2 linked regions of the Saccharopolyspora erythraea genome follow. The protein of the gene in region 1 interacts with the protein of each later gene in a pairwise test. Links are inferred from orthologs where the notes say so. Each region holds a gene or a part of one and is shown on either strand. Other genes may lie near its edges.

The links.
Region 2: the proteins of eno (region 1) and rpe interact in binary tests that used the Escherichia coli proteins (3 or more experiments, as listed by UniProt). The link is inferred for Saccharopolyspora erythraea from one-to-one orthologs.

Annotation. Positions count from the first base shown.
Region 1 is NZ_CP054839.1:942,536-949,885, reverse strand. Bases 1,781-4,716 are described here. They hold eno (phosphopyruvate hydratase), read right to left. Parts: upstream 3,924-4,716; coding sequence 2,637-3,923; downstream 1,781-2,636. Other genes in these bases: HUO13_RS04330 (lytic murein transglycosylase), read right to left, coding at 4,681-4,716; HUO13_RS04335 (tetratricopeptide repeat protein), read left to right, coding at 4,285-4,668; HUO13_RS04345 (FtsB family cell division protein), read right to left, coding at 2,104-2,634; HUO13_RS04350 (DUF501 domain-containing protein), read right to left, coding at 1,781-2,101. Also shown: HUO13_RS04355 (Uma2 family endonuclease), read right to left, coding at 799-1,407; more of HUO13_RS04350, read right to left, coding at 1,583-1,780; more of HUO13_RS04330, read right to left, coding at 4,717-5,499; HUO13_RS04325 (lytic murein transglycosylase), read right to left, coding at 5,573-6,376; HUO13_RS04320 (MazG family protein), read right to left, coding at 6,576-7,350. UniProt on the Escherichia coli protein: Catalyzes the reversible conversion of 2-phosphoglycerate (2-PG) into phosphoenolpyruvate (PEP). It is essential for the degradation of carbohydrates via glycolysis.
Region 2 is NZ_CP054839.1:2,832,673-2,840,025, forward strand. The notes cover bases 2,966-5,904. They hold rpe (ribulose-phosphate 3-epimerase), read left to right. Parts: upstream 2,966-4,061; coding sequence 4,062-4,748; downstream 4,749-5,904. Other genes in these bases: HUO13_RS13240 (amino acid permease), read left to right, coding at 2,966-3,911; ribD (bifunctional diaminohydroxyphosphoribosylaminopyrimidine deaminase/5-amino-6-(5-phosphoribosylamino)uracil reductase RibD), read left to right, coding at 4,793-5,791; HUO13_RS13255 (riboflavin synthase), read left to right, coding at 5,801-5,904. Also shown: HUO13_RS13220 (RsmB/NOP family class I SAM-dependent RNA methyltransferase), read left to right, coding at 1-43; HUO13_RS13225 (nucleoside deaminase), read left to right, coding at 121-591; HUO13_RS13230 (zf-HC2 domain-containing protein), read right to left, coding at 823-1,536; HUO13_RS13235 (OsmC family protein), read left to right, coding at 1,964-2,383; more of HUO13_RS13240, read left to right, coding at 2,517-2,965; more of HUO13_RS13255, read left to right, coding at 5,905-6,451; HUO13_RS13260 (bifunctional 3,4-dihydroxy-2-butanone-4-phosphate synthase/GTP cyclohydrolase II), read left to right, coding at 6,463-7,353. UniProt on the Escherichia coli protein: Catalyzes the reversible epimerization of D-ribulose 5-phosphate to D-xylulose 5-phosphate.

The sequences.
Region 1 (7,350 bases):
GAGCCGACCGCCCGGTCCCAGGTCGGGTCCCCGTCGTACTGGCCGCCGTCGGTGTCCGGGATCGCCGCGATCCCGGGTCCGCCGGAGAGCCGCGGGCCGAGGATGGCCTCCACCGTCGTGCCCACGACGTCGACCTCGCCGCCGCGGGCGTGCCCGGACTCGATGCGGCCGATGGAGGCGAGCACCGACCAGTGCACCCCGCAGGACGGGGTCGACTCCGACGCGCGCTCGGCAGCCGCGACGTAGGCCGACAGCATCGGTTCCGGGATTCCCAGCGGTCCGCTCGGCACCTCGACCGCGGGCCCCGCGCCGGTCGCGAGCCGCTCCGGGTCCCCGGCCCGGTCGAGCACTTCCGGGCTGAGCTGGTCGGCCTGCGGAATCCGCCCGCCCGCGCCGAGCTCCCGCGGGTCGGCATCCGTTCGCAACGCCCCGCCCGCCGTCGGCGCGGAAGCCTGGAAGCCGCTGGAGGCACCGATCAGCGCGGCGGGCACGAGCAGGACAGGCGTGAGCGCGGTGACCGCCACCCAGCGCGATCTGCGCCTGCGTTGCCGGAAAAGCGGATTCCCCCTGCGCGAATGCTTCCTGCGAGCTGTCACTGCTCCTCCTGGTCGCCGGCGGAGTGACTCCCTACGACCGACGCGCCACCCGGTACCCCAACCGGAACGCGGCCTCCTGGATACACCACCGCGGCAAGCAGCGCTCGGCGGCGACTCCGGTGTCACCCCTGTGCCGGGAAGACGGAACGGGACGGCGATGGCGTTGCCCGGATGGCGAGAAACCGCCGAGAAACCGGGTTGTTCAGCCCCGATGGCTGGAGACGAGATCGGCCGGTCGCAGCCGCACCGGGAACGGTTCGTTGAGCTCCAGCCACTGCTGCCCCGCCACCGAAGCGGTCTCGGTGTAGCCGTCGAGCGGCTCCGCGCAGGAGGTGGGCGAGTCGAGGTCGACCGCGCCGCGGGGACCGAGGCGCCAGCACCGGATGCGGGGCTCGTCGGGGTCGATGACCCAGTAGTGCGGGCAGCCGGCCTCGGCGAACTTGGCCCGCTTGAGGTGCAGGTCGAAATGCCTGGTGCGGGGCGAGAGCACCTCGACGGCCAGCACCGGCGGGCCGATCAGCGCCTGCTCGGTGAAGGCGTCCCGCCTGCCGACCACCACGTCGGGGATGAGCACGGTGTCCTCGGCGAGGATGACGTCGACCGGCGCGGGCAGCACCTCGTGGGTCGCCGGGCACGCCGGTTCCAGCGCGACGATCAACCGCAGGATCGCGCGCTGGTGCAGCGGCCGCGGCGACGGGCTCACGACGAGGACCCCGTCCAGCAGCTCGTATCGGTGCCCGTCATGAGGCATCGACTCCAGGTCTGCCCGCGTCAAGGACCTGCCGGGAGGAAAACCGCGGACGTAGCCCATGGTGCGCTCCGCCTCTTAACTGTCAGTGACCTCAGGATGACTACACGCGACGTCCTGGAGTGGGCAGTGTATCGGCCCGCGGCCGGCACCGTTCGGCGAACCCGGCGAGCGGACGAGCGCTGCTCCGAAGGCCGGGCACCGGGACCACCGGCCGGGCGAACGCGGGAGGTGCGGCTCAGCTCTCCGGCCAGCGCTCGGCGATCAGCTCCAGCGCCTGGTCGCCGAACGGGTTCACGCCCGGCCCCTTGGCGAGGGCGTGTGCGACGTGCACGTGCAGGCACTTGACCCGGTCCGGCATGCCGCCCGCGCTGACGTCGGTGCCCAGCGACTCGATCGCGTCGCGCTCGGCGAGGTAGGACTCGTGGGCCCGGCGGTACTGCTCGGCGAGTTCGTCGTCCTGCGCGAGGCGGTCGGCCATCTCCCGCATCAGCCCCTCGGCCTCCAGCGTCGAGACGGCCGACACCAGCCGGGGCGAGGTCAGGTAGTACAGCGTGGGGAACGGCGTGCCGTCCTCCAGCCGCGGGTTCGTCTGCACCACGGTCGGCTCGCCCGCCCCGTCGCGCGCCGCGACGGCGCGCAGCCCGCGCGGCGGCCTGCCGATCTGCCGCGCGATGACCTCGCGGTCGGCCTCGCTGATCGAGGACGTCCCGCCCGGCTCCGCGGCGTCCGCGCCCGGAGTCGATGTGCCCGCCAACGTCACTGTTCCTTTCCCGTCACCGAGTCCCACAGGCGTTCGTACCACGGCCTGCCGTCGCCACGCGGTTCGGCCGCGGGCGCTGGTGCCTGCGGCGCCGCGGGGACCTCCACGACGTAGGGCGTCTCGCCCGGCCGCACGTAACCGAGCCGCGCCCTGGCCTCGGCCTCGATGCGGGCCGGGTCGGACAGCTCGGTCCGCCGCTGTTCGAGCTCCTGCACCTGCTGCACCAGCTCGACCTTGCGCTGCTCCTGGTGGGCCAGCTCCGCGCGCTGGCTGAGGTAGGTGCGCAGCGGCACCGACACGCTCAGCGCCATCGCGCACACCACGATCGCCAGGACCGCCGCGTGCCGCGTGGAGGAGAGCTTGAACGCGCCGCCGCTGCTGCTGGACCTCGGGCGCGACCGGGCAGGCGACTGCCCGCCCGGCCGCTTGCCCGAGGACCTGGGGGTGTTCCGGCGGACGCGCTCGGATCGCCGCGCCGCCGGGCTCTCGCCCCGGCGGCGGCGCTGGCCGCGGTCGCGTCCGCTCATGATCACGCCTCCGGTGTGAACCGCGGGAAGGCCAGCTCGCCCGCGTAGCGCGCCGCGTCACCGAGGGTCTCCTCGATGCGCAGCAGCTGGTTGTACTTGGCGACCCGCTCGCTGCGCGCGGGGGCACCGGTCTTGATCTGGCCGCAGCCGGTGGCCACCGCCAGGTCGGCGATCGTGGTGTCCTCGGTCTCGCCCGAGCGGTGGCTCATCATGCTCTTGTAGCCGCAGGACGTGGCCAGGTGCACCGCGTCCAGGGTCTCCGACAGGGTGCCGATCTGGTTGACCTTCACCAGCAGCGCGTTGCCCGCGCGGCGGCTGACGCCCTCCTCCAGCCGCTCCGGGTTGGTGACGAACAGGTCGTCACCGACCAGCTGCACGCGCTCGCCGACCTCGCTGGTCAGCTGCACCCAGCCGTCCCAGTCGTCCTCCGACAGCGGGTCCTCGATCGAGACCAGCGGGTAGGCGTCGAGCAGCTCGCCGTAGTAGCCGGCCATCTGCTCGGCGCTGCGCTTGGAGCCCTCGAAGTGGTAGGCGCCGTCGCGGTAGAACTCGGTCGCGGCGACGTCGAGCGCCAGCACGATGTCGCGGCCCAGCTTGTAGCCGGCCTTCTCGATCGCCGAGGCGATCAGGTCCAGCGCCTCCCGGTTGCTGGGCAGGTCGGGGGCGAAGCCGCCCTCGTCACCCAGGCCGGTGGCCAGGCCCTTGGCCTTGAGCACCGACTTCAGGCTGTGGTAGGTCTCCGCGCCCCAGCGCACGGCCTCGGAGAAGGAGTCCGCGCCGATCGGGGCGATCATGAACTCCTGGACGTCGACGCCGGTGTCGGCGTGGGCGCCGCCGTTGAGGATGTTCATCATCGGCACCGGCAGCACGTGCGCGTTCGGCCCGCCGACGTAGCGGAACAGCTCCAGGCCGACCGACTCGGCCGCGGCCTTGGCCACCGCCAGCGAGGCGCCCAGGATCGCGTTGGCACCCAGCCGGGACTTGTCCGGCGTGCCGTCGAGGTCGACCAGCTTCTGGTCCACCACCCGCTGCTCGATCGCGTCGACACCGGCCAGCTCCGGGCCGATCTCGTCCAGCACCGCCTCGACGGCCTTCTCGACACCCTTGCCGCCGTAGCGCTCGGCGTCCCCGTCACGCAGCTCAACGGCCTCGTGCTCGCCGGTCGAGGCACCCGAGGGAACCGCGGCGCGGGTGAGCGTGCCGTCCTCCAGTGCGACTTCGACCTCGACGGTGGGGTTCCCGCGGGAGTCCAGGATCTCGCGGGCACCGACCTGCTCGATGATCGCCACGTGTGCTCCTAATCAGCGTTTTAACTACGGACGTGTCGAGCCGCCCCGGCGTTGCGCGCGCGCCGGTGGTGCGGGCCGAACGCCCGACGACCGGTTACGAGCCTAACCGGGGCCCGATCGGCCCCGCCGCAGACTCGCTCGGATCCGCCGGCGTGGCCGTCGTCATGCGGCGTACCCGGCCGCGGGCCTGCGAAAAGCGTCTTGATCAGCGGTTTCGCGCCGACCGGGGGCCTCCGCCCGTCCCGCCGGCGGGAGCGTGCCGGTCATGCGAGCGCACCAGTGGGGAACGATCGTTCGGACGTGTACCACCATCCGGTCGGACGTCGAGGAACGGGCCGGTAGAACGTACCGTTGTTCACCTATGACCACCGAAGGCACCGTGGAAGCTTTCCGCCGGGCCGAGAGCCTGGTCGCGCAGCGGCGCCCGCTGGAGGCGATCCGCGTTCTGGAACCCGTCCTCGACATCGCCTCGGACAAGAAGAGCGTTCAGCTCCTGCTGGGTCGCGCCTACCTGTTCTCCGCCCAGTTCCGGCGGGCCGAGCTGGCGTTCCTGCGGGTGCTGGAGCTGGACCCCTCCGACCACTACGCCCGGCTGGTCCTCGGCCGCACCCTGCAACGCCAGGGTCGTCTCATCGAGGCCCGCACGCAGCTCCGGCTGGCCGCGACCATGAACCCCGACCCCGCCTACCAGGAGGCCCTGGGCGAGATCAACGCCCGGATCGCCGTCGACTCCCGGGCGCGGTGACCCCGGCGGCCGTCAGCTGCGGCGCGACCCGGCGGCGGCGTAGCGCTCGGCCAGCGCGAACACCTTCTGCCCGTACTCCTGCGAGTTGTTGTAGGACATGACCGCGGCCCACCAGCCGCCGCCGGTGGTCATGTTCCGGCCGCCGTTGCACAGGTAGCGAGCCGCGGCCATCGCCGCGTCGTCGAGGTCCTGCGGATCGCCGAGTCCGTCGCCGTTGCCGTCGGTGGCCCAGTTGCGCCAGGTCGACGGGATGAACTGCATCGGCCCCACGGCCCGGTCGTAGAGCCGGTCGCCGTCCAGCGCCCCGCCGTCGGTGTCGCCGATGACCCGCACCCCCGGCGTCCCGTCGAGCGCGACGCCGATGATCGGCCGGGACGGCCGGGCGTCCTCGCGCAGCAGCGCGCCTCCGTAGCGGCCGTGGTCGGACTCGATGCGCCCGATCCCGGCGAGCGTGGCCCACGAGATCCGGCACCCGGGCTGGTACTGCCGCATGGCCAGGTCGGCGTTGACGTAGGCGACCAGCGCGCGGGCGGGGATGTCGACGTCGGCCGAGACCCTGTCGGCCCACTGCCGAACCGGGTCGGTGCCCGGCGCGGACTGCGGGATCGGCGCCTGCTCCGGCGGAGCGACCGATCCCGGCGAGACGTGCGCGGGTTCCAGCTCCTGCACCGGTTGCGGACCGGCGACTGGCGCGGTCGGCGGCGTGCTCAGCACCGCGGCCAGCCCGACCCCGCCGGCCAGCGCGGCCAGCAGGGCGAGGGCCACGCCGAGCCGTCCGAGCGCGGCGAGCACCCCCGCGACGCGGCGCCGACGGGCGGTGGTCTCGATCACCCGACCCAGGCTACTTGCCAGTAGCTCTCAGGACCACCGCCGACGGCGGCGGTCTCACCGCGCGGGCCGCGCCCTACGGCCCGGTGGGGATGGCCCTGCTCCGGCGGCCGTAGTCGTCGGCGTGGTCCAGGACGTCCTGGCCGTACTCGCGGCTGGCGTTGTAGGTGAGCAGAGCCGTCCAGAAGCGGTCCGGGTCGCGCATGTCCCCCGCCACGTCGCACAGGTACCTGGCGGCGGCCAGCGCGGCGTCGTCGATGTCGTTGGGGTCGGCGGCACCGTCGCCGTCGGCGTCGACCGCCCACACCCGCCAGGTCTGCGGGATGAACTGCAGAGGCCCCACCGCCCGGTCCCACACCTGGTCGCCGTCGAACTCGCCGCGGTCGGTGTCGTCGATGCGCTTGACCCCCGGAGTGCCGTCCAGCGGCGGCCCGACGACCGGGATGCTGGGCCTGCCGGTGCGGTCGAGCCTCGCGCCGCCGAAGCGGCCGTGGCTGGACTCCACCACCCCGATGCCGGCCAGGACCGTCCAGCTCAGCCCGCACCCCGGCGCGCTCTCGGCGACGGCGGTGCTGGCGTAGCCGTAGGCCTGCAGCGCGGCGCGCGGGATGTTGAGCGCGTCGGCCATCGACTCCGACCAGGGCACGAGCTGGTTCTGCGGCCTGGTCTCCGGGGTCAGCGGCGGCGAGCCCGCGGCCAGCAGCCGCAGCGGCGGCGGATCGACGCCCGGGTCGGGCGGAGCCGCGGCGGTCGGGGGCTCGGTCTCGGTCACCGGACTCTCCCGCGCCGGCTGCGCGACGGGGACGGCGCACGAGACCGCCAGCGTCATCACGGGTGTCAGCCCCAACAGCACCCACTGCCTGCTCGGTCGCTGCCGCAAAGAGGTCCTCCTGCCGCGCACGCGGCGCGTGCGCTCGTAGTCGCGTCGGGTTCGGGGCACGACCGCCCCCAGCAGGCCCCGTGTGGAATGTCGGCGAGCAGCCCGGTTTCGTGACCTGCGGATCCAGCGGTGATCGTCACAGCAGGCCGCTGGTCACCGCCGGCCGGGTGGGCGTCCGCCGGTCACGGCCGGCGGACGCTCATGCGTGCCCGGCCGAAGCCGACCGCCAGAAGCCGACCCACTCCGGACCGGACAGCTCCGCGGGCTCCCGGCCGGACTCGCGGGCTTTGGACTCGGCGGCCCGCACCTGCCCCGCGAAGGCGAGCGCGACCGCACGCAGCTCGTCCTCCGGGTCGGCGCCCGCGAGCCGGGCCCTGGCCGCCACCGAGAACAGCAGCTCGCCCGCGGAGTCACCGCTCGGGAGCACGTCCGCGGGCACCCCCGCGCGCTCCGCGCGCTGCACGAGCTTGGCGGCCAGCGCCACCGCGGGCTGACCGAGCGCGACACCATCCACAATGGACTCGCGCTTCTTCTCGGCCTGCTTGAGCTCCTCCCAGCGCACCTGCTGGGACTCGGAGTCGTGCACGTGCTCAGCACCGGAGAAGACGTGCGGGTGCCGCGACACCAGCTTGCTCACCAGCTCGGCCGCGACCTCGTCGACGCCGAACGGGTCCTCGCCGTGTTCGGCGGCGATCCTGGCGTGGAAGAGGACCTGCAACAGCACGTCGCCGAGCTCTTCGCGCAGTGCGGCGCGGTCGCGCTGCTCGATGGCGTCGAGGAGCTCGTAGGTCTCCTCGACGAGGTACCTGCGCAGGGTGTCGTGGTCCTGCTCGGCGTCCCACGGGCAGCCGCCGGGCGAGCGGAGGCGGTCCATCACGGTGACCGCGTCCAGCAGCTCCACCCCGGCGGGCCTGGGCGCCTCGACGAGGCTGGCGCCCGCGGCGTGCAGCGCGTCGGCCTCGGCGGAGCCCAGC
Region 2 (7,353 bases), 1.9 Mb from region 1 along the record:
GCACGGCACCGACGCGATGTTCTGCGCGCTGCTGAGGGTGTGAGCGCGGCCAGGCGGCGGACATCCTTGGCAGAACCGACCAGCAGACCGGCCCGCGGGGCCGCGCCCGGGAGGAACGAGATGCTGGAGCGACCGTCCGAAGCCGACTTCCGCGAGTGGCTCTCCGTCGCGGTGGCCGAGGCCCGCGCCGGCGCGGCCGAAGGCGGCATCCCGATCGGCGCGGCGCTGGTCGGCCGGGACGGAGAGGTGCTGGGCCGGGGGCACAACCGGCGGGTGCAGGACGGCGACCCGTCGGTGCACGGGGAGACCTCGGCGTTCCGCGCCGCGGGCAGGCAGCGCTCCTACGCCGGGACGACGATGGTCACCACGCTCTCGCCGTGCTGGTACTGCAGCGGTCTGGTCCGCCAGTTCGGGATCGGCCGGGTGGTGATCGGCGAGGCCCGCAACTTCCACGGCGGCCACGACTGGCTGGCCGAGCACGGCGTGGAGGTCGTCCTGCTCGACGACCCGGGCTGCGCCGAGATGATGGCCGAGTTCATCGCGGCCAACCCGCGGCTGTGGCACGAGGACATCGGCGAGGACGAGGACTGAAGGTTTCCAGAGGCAGGTCGACTGGCGGCGTGGGTGGCGGAACCTCAGGCGTTCTCTCGCTGCGGGATCTCTTTCTCATGTATGCCGATACGCCACGAAAGAGCTGTCCTCGCGAGAGAACGCCTGAGAACCCGCTGCGGTGCCGGTTGCGTAGGTGGGCCAAGCGGCTGACGCCGCTTCAAAGATCAAAAACAGGCTCTCAGGCGCCTCTCGCTCCCGGGATCGCCGACATCATGCCGCCCGGCGGTCCTGCGCCGTGGGCCGCAGCGGCGGACGCCCGGAGGCCGCCGTGCTGCCCGTGACGTCGGTGCGGTGACCGGAGAGCCCGATCTGCTCGTCTGAGTCTTCGGCCGTCGCACCGCCGGGGTGTCCACCGCTGCTGGTGCGGTGCACGGTGTAGAGCAGGCCGAGCCCGAGCAGCATCAGGCCGTGCGAGGCCACCCGGTCCACGGACACGACCCCGGCCAGCAGGTCGTGCAGTGAGAAGCCGGTCAGCACGACCAGGAACACGCTTAGCAGGGGCAGCATCCCGGACACCGCGCGGGTTCGGGCCGCGGCCCAGAGCAGCCCGGCACCCACGGCGAGGTTCCACGCGGTGCTCTCGTTGAACAGGTGCGCGCTCATGCCGTGGTGGGCGTGCGGACCGAGACCGAGCATCTGCAACGCGCCGAGCAGGAGCTGGGCCACCGCGACCACGGCCAGCGCGACGCGCGGCACCGCCCGGTGGCGCCGGCGGGGTGCGTGCGCGAGCACCGCGTCGACCAGGTCGGGGGTCGGGGAGGCGGGGCGGACCCGCAGCCCCCGGGTGAGCATCGCGGCCTTGGCCTGCCACGCCCGGCACGCGGCGCAGCTCTCCAGGTGGGCGTCGACCTGCTCGTCGGGCGCGGTCCCGTCCTCGCCGTCCAGCCGCGCCGAGATCGAGATCCGGCAGCTTTCACAGTTCACACCCAGATTGTCGGACCAACGGCCCGCGGAGTTCCGGGGGGTGCGCTCTCACCCGGCCGGCAGCAGGTGCACCACGGCGCCGATCACCAGTCACGCCCCGGCGACGGTCAGCGCGAGCGGGCTGGCCGAGACCATCACCGCCACGGCGATCAGCGCGCCCGCCACGGGCACGGCGAACACCGCCCACCCCCGGATCGGGCCCCGCGACGCCGAAGTACAGCCTGCGCGCCAGCCCTCCGGACGTCGTCGTGGTCATGGCCCCCACCTCGGTGCGGAACATCGGCACGGCGGCTGATGTTGGACGTTCACGGTTCCGCACGGCGCCCGGCGGCGTCGTGCGGTGGTCGTGTGACGATCACCCGCGCAGGCGGTGCGGACAACCGCATCCAGCATGCGGAACCACCGCAACCCGAGAAGAGGGGTCCGAATGTCATCCACACCGGTCGACGTGCGCCGCACCGGCAAGCACATCTTCACCGCGACCAACGACCGCGGCGCGGAGGTGACGATCGGGCGCGACGGCGCGCCCGGTGCCTTCACCCCGGGAGAGCTGCTGCTGGCGGCCATCGCGGGCTGCTCGGCGGTGACCAGCGAGAGCATGCTGATCCGCAGGCTCGGCGAGTCGGCCGCGCTGGACGTGCACGCCGACCGCACCAAGACCGAGGACGACCCGCACAAGTTCGCCGAGGTCCAGGTGCGGTTCGACGTCGACCTCGGCTCGATCGAGGACGCCGGGGAGCGCGCGAAGCTCGTCGACGCGGTGCAGCGGGCGATCGAGCGGCTGTGCACGGTGAGCCGGTCGGTCGAGGAGGGCACCCCGATCTCGCTCGAGCTACCGCGCGACTGACCTCGGCCCCGCGGCCGCGAGAGGTGTGCGCGGACCGGCTTCCAGGCGAGACCGATCCGTCACAACCCGCCGGTACAGTCCTCGGCGCACCGCAGGCGCTCGGCGCCTCACCGCGACGAGGAAGGCGGCACCCGTGAGCCAGGCCGTGACCGAACCGGACGAGCAGCCCGGTCTGCGCAGAGATCTCTCCGGCCGGCAGGTCGGGATGATCGCCGTGGGCGGTGCGATCGGCACCGGGCTGTTCCTCGGTTCGGGGCTGGCGATCTCGATCGCCGGTCCGGCGGTGATCATCGCCTACGCCGTGGCGGCGTTCGCCGCGCTCGCGCTGGCCTACGCGCTGGCCGAGATGATCGTGGTGCACCCGGAGGCTGGCGGCTTCGGCCCGATCGCGCAGCGCTACCTCGGCGGCCTGGCCGGGTTCGTGCAGCGCTGGATGTACTTCGCCGCGCAGGTGGTCAACATCGGCAGCGAGGTCGTCGCGGCCGGGCTCTACATGCAGTTCTGGTACCCGCAGATGCCGCTGTGGCTGCCGGTGGTGGTGTTCTCGGCGGTCATGCTGGCGGTCAACGCCTCGGCGGTGCGCTACTTCGGCGAGTTCGAGTACTGGTTCGCCATGATCAAGGTCGTCACGATCGTGGTGTTCATCCTGCTCGGGCTGACCTACATCGTCTTCGGCCTGCCGGGACAGGCACCGGTCGGAGTGGGCGCGCTGACCGAGCACGACGGCTTCCTGCCCAACGGCATCGGCGCGGTGTGGCTGGCGCTGACCGTGGTCACCTTCTCCTACCTCGGCACCGAGGCCGTCGCGCTGACCGCCTCGGAGTCCCGCGACCCCGCCAGGGACGTCCCCCGCGCGGCACGCGGCACCGTGCTGCGGCTGGCGCTGTTCTACGTCGTCGGCATGCTCGTGGTGGTCTCGATCCTGCCGTGGAACCAGGTGTCCACCGAGGACGACGTCACGCAGAGCCCGTTCGTCCGGCTGTTCGCGATGGCGGGTATCCCGGCCGCGGCGGGGGTCATGAACTTCGTCGTGCTCACCGCGGCGCTCTCGGCGATGAACACCAACCTCTACGTCACCGCGCGGATGACCTACTCGCTGGCCAGGGACGGCTACGCGCCGAAGTGGTTCACCGGGCTCAGCGCCAACGGCGCGCCGCGCCGGGCACTGCTGCTCTCGGCGGTGGGGCTGGCCCTGGCCGCGGCGATCTCGGCGTTCTCGCCAGAGACGGCGTTCCCGATGATGCTCGGGCTGGCGCTGTTCGGCGCGCTGATCGTGTGGCTGCTCATCCTCGCCACGCAACTGGCGTTCCGCAGGCAGCGGGCCGCGGAGGGACTACCGCCGTCGCCGGTGCGGCTGCCGGGTTCGCCGGTGACGACCGTGCTGGTGATGCTGTTCGTGGCGGCGGTGCTGCTGACCACCCCGTTCACCGAGCAGTTCAACACGGCGTGGAAGGCGGGCCTGCCGTTCCTGCTGCTGCTGATCGGGGCCTACTACGTGGTCCGTAGGCGGGCGGCGGCGAGGGGCTGACCCGCCTCGGCGGCCGGTGCCCCGGCGCAGGCTCCTGTGGCGGAAGAGGCGGGCGGGACCCCGCTCCCGGCACCGCGGGCGGCCGCCGGCAGGCACCGGGCGACCGCGCGGGAACCGGCATTTACACTCCCGCATGTGTCGAACCAGCCGATGATCGCGCCCTCCATCCTTTCCGCCGACTTCGCCCGCCTCGCAGACGAGATGGCCGCCGTCAACGGCGAGCCCGGCCACCGCGCCGACTGGCTGCACGTGGACGTGATGGACGCGCACTTCGTGCCGAACCTGACCCTCGGCCTGCCCGTGGTGAAGTCGCTGCTGAAGTCCACCGACATCCCGATCGACTGCCACCTGATGATCGAGGACCCCGACCGCTGGGCCCCCGGTTACGCCGAGGCAGGCGCCTACAACGTCACCGTGCACGTCGAGGCCGCCGATGACCCGGTCATGCTGGCCAAGAACCTGCGCGCGGCGGGGGCCAAGGCGGGCCTGTCGATCAAGCCGAACACCCCGCTGGAGCCCTACGTCGAGGTGCTCAAGCACTACGACACCCTCCTGGTGATGTCGGTCGAGCCGGGCTTCGGCGGCCAGAGCTTCATCGCCGACGTGCTCACCAAGGTGCGCAAGGCCCGCGAGCTGGTCGACACCGGTCACCTCAACCTCGTCGTCGAGATCGACGGCGGCATCAACGCCGACACCATCGAGCAGGCCGCCGAGGCGGGCGTGGACTGCTTCGTTGCGGGCTCGGCCGTCTACGGCGCGCAGGACCCCGCCCACGCGGTCGAGGCGCTGCGCGGCCAGGCGGCCCCGGCTTTCGCGAACGCGCACGCCGGGCTGTGAGCCCGGTGGGCGGGCCGGGCTCGGAGGCGGTGCTGTCGTCGGCGATGCGCACGGCGATCGGCGCGGCCGAGGGCGTGCGCGGCACGACGAGCCCCAACCCGCCCGTCGGGTGCGTCGTGCTCGACGCCGCCGGTGCGGTCGCCGGGCTCGGCGCGACCCGGCCGCCCGGCGGCCCGCACGCCGAGGTCGTCGCCCTGCGCGAGGCGGGCGAGCGGGCCAGGGGCGGCACGGCCGTGGTGACGCTGGAGCCCTGCTCGCACACCGGCCGCACCCCGCCCTGCACCGAAGCGTTGCTCGCGGCCGGGATCGCCCGCGTCGTGCACGCGGTCAGCGACCCGATGCCGGTTGCCGCGGGTGGCGCCGACGTCCTGGGCGCGGCGGGCGTGGAGGTCCACAGCGGACTGCTCGCCGACGAGGTGGCGACCGGCCCGCTGCGCGCCTGGCTGCACTTCGCCCGGACCGGGCGGCCGCACGTGACGTGGAAGTACGCGGCCACTTTGGACGGTCGCTCCGCGGCGGCCGACGGCACCAGCAAGTGGATCAGCTCGCCCGAGGCGCGCGCCGAGGTCCACGAGCTGCGACGGCGGGTGGACGCCGTCGTCGCGGGCACCGGCACCGTGCTGGCCGACGACCCGCAGCTGACCGCCCGGACGCCGGAGGGCGGGCTGCACGAGCACCAGCCGCTGCGCGTCGTGGTGGGAAACCGGCCGGTACCGGCGGGAGCGCGGGTGCTCGACGACAGCGCCGAGACGATCCTGCTGCCGGCGTCCGATCCGGACACCGTGCTGGCCGAGCTCGCCGGCCGCGGAGCGGTCGACGTGCTGCTGGAGGGCGGGCCGGTGCTGGCCGGGGCCTTCGCGGCGGCCGGTCGGATCGACCGCGTGCTGGGCTACATCGCTCCCGCGCTGCTCGGTTCGGGCCGCGCGGCCCTCGGCGACGCCGGAGTGGGAAGTATCTCGCAGGCGTTCCGGTTGCACGTGGAGCAGGTCACGATGGTGGGCCCGGACGTGCGCGTCAGCGCCGTACCGGTCGCGCAGGAGTAGGAGGAGCCCGTGTTCACCGGGATTGTGGAGGAGCTCGGCACCGTCACCGCCGCCGAGCCGCTGGCCGACGGCAGCCGCCTCACCGTGGCCGGCCCGGTGGTGACCTCGGATGCGGGCCACGGGGACTCGATCGCGGTCAACGGCGTGTGCCTGACCGTCGTGGACGTCCTCGATGCAGCGTTCACGGTGGACGTGGTGGCCGAGACGCTGCGCCGGTCCTCGCTGAAGCACGTGGGCGTCGGCGACCGGGTCAACCTGGAGCGCGCGATGGCGCTCGGCGACCGGCTCGGCGGGCACATCGTGCAGGGCCACGTCGACGGCACGGCCGTGCTGCGCTCCGCCGAGGCCGACGGCCTGACCCGCTTCGACCTGCCCGCGCGGCTCTCCCGCTACGTGGTGGAGAAGGGCTCGATCACCGTCGACGGCGTGTCGCTGACCGTGGTGGAGGCGGGCGACGAGTCGTTCAGCGTCGCGCTGATCCCGACCACCAAGGAGCTCACCACGCTGGGCTTCCGCGCTCCTGGTGACGAGGTCAACATCGAGGTCGACGTGCTGGCCAAGCACGTGGAACGGCTCGCGCAGGCGCAGTTGGCGGACCTGGGCCGTGGAGCTTCTCCGCTTTCGGGGGACAATGGGGGCAGCAGGGGGCGGACGTGGTGAACCAGCACGAGGTGCACCCCGAAGGCAAGGGCACGAACACGGTGAGCACACACAAGTTCGACGACATCGAGCGCGCACTGGCCGACATCGCGGCCGGACGCCCGGTGATCGTCGTCGATGACGAGGACCGCGAGAACGAGGGCGACCTGATCTTCGCCGCCGAGATGGCCACGCCGGAGATGGTGGCGTTCATGGTCCGCTACACCTCCGGCTACATCTGCGTGGCGCTCACCGGCGAGGACTGCGACCGGCTCGACCTGCCGCCGATGTACCACTGGAACCAGGACCGCAAGGGCACCGCCTACACGGTCACCGTCGACGCGGCCGAGGGCGTCAGCACCGGCATCTCGGCGGCCGACCGCGCGCACACGCTCAAGGTCCTGGCCCACGCCGACTCCGCCGCCGACGACCTCAACCGCCCCGGGCACGTGGTGCCGCTGCGGGCCCGCGACGGCGGCGTCCTGCGCCGCCCGGGCCACACCGAGGCGGCGGTGGACCTGTCCCGGCTGGCCGGGCTGCGCCCGGTGGGCGCGCTGTGCGAGATCGTCAGCCAGAAGAGCGAGGGCGACATGGCCCGCCGCGACGAGCTGGAGGTCTTCGCCGACGAGCACGACCTCGCGCTGATCACCATCGCGGACCTGATCGCCTACCGTCGCCGGTTCGAGCAGCAGGTCGTGCGGGTCGCCGAGGCGCGCATCCCCACCGCGCACGGCACGTTCCGCACCGTCGGCTACGACAGCACGCTGGACGGCATCGAGCACCTCGCGCTGGTCTACGGCGACATCGGCGACGGCGAGGACATCCTGGTCCGGGTGCACTCGGAGTGCCTGACCGGCGACGTGCTCGGCTCGCTGCGCTGCGACTGCGGCCCGCAGCTGGCCGCGGCGATGGAGAAGGTCGCC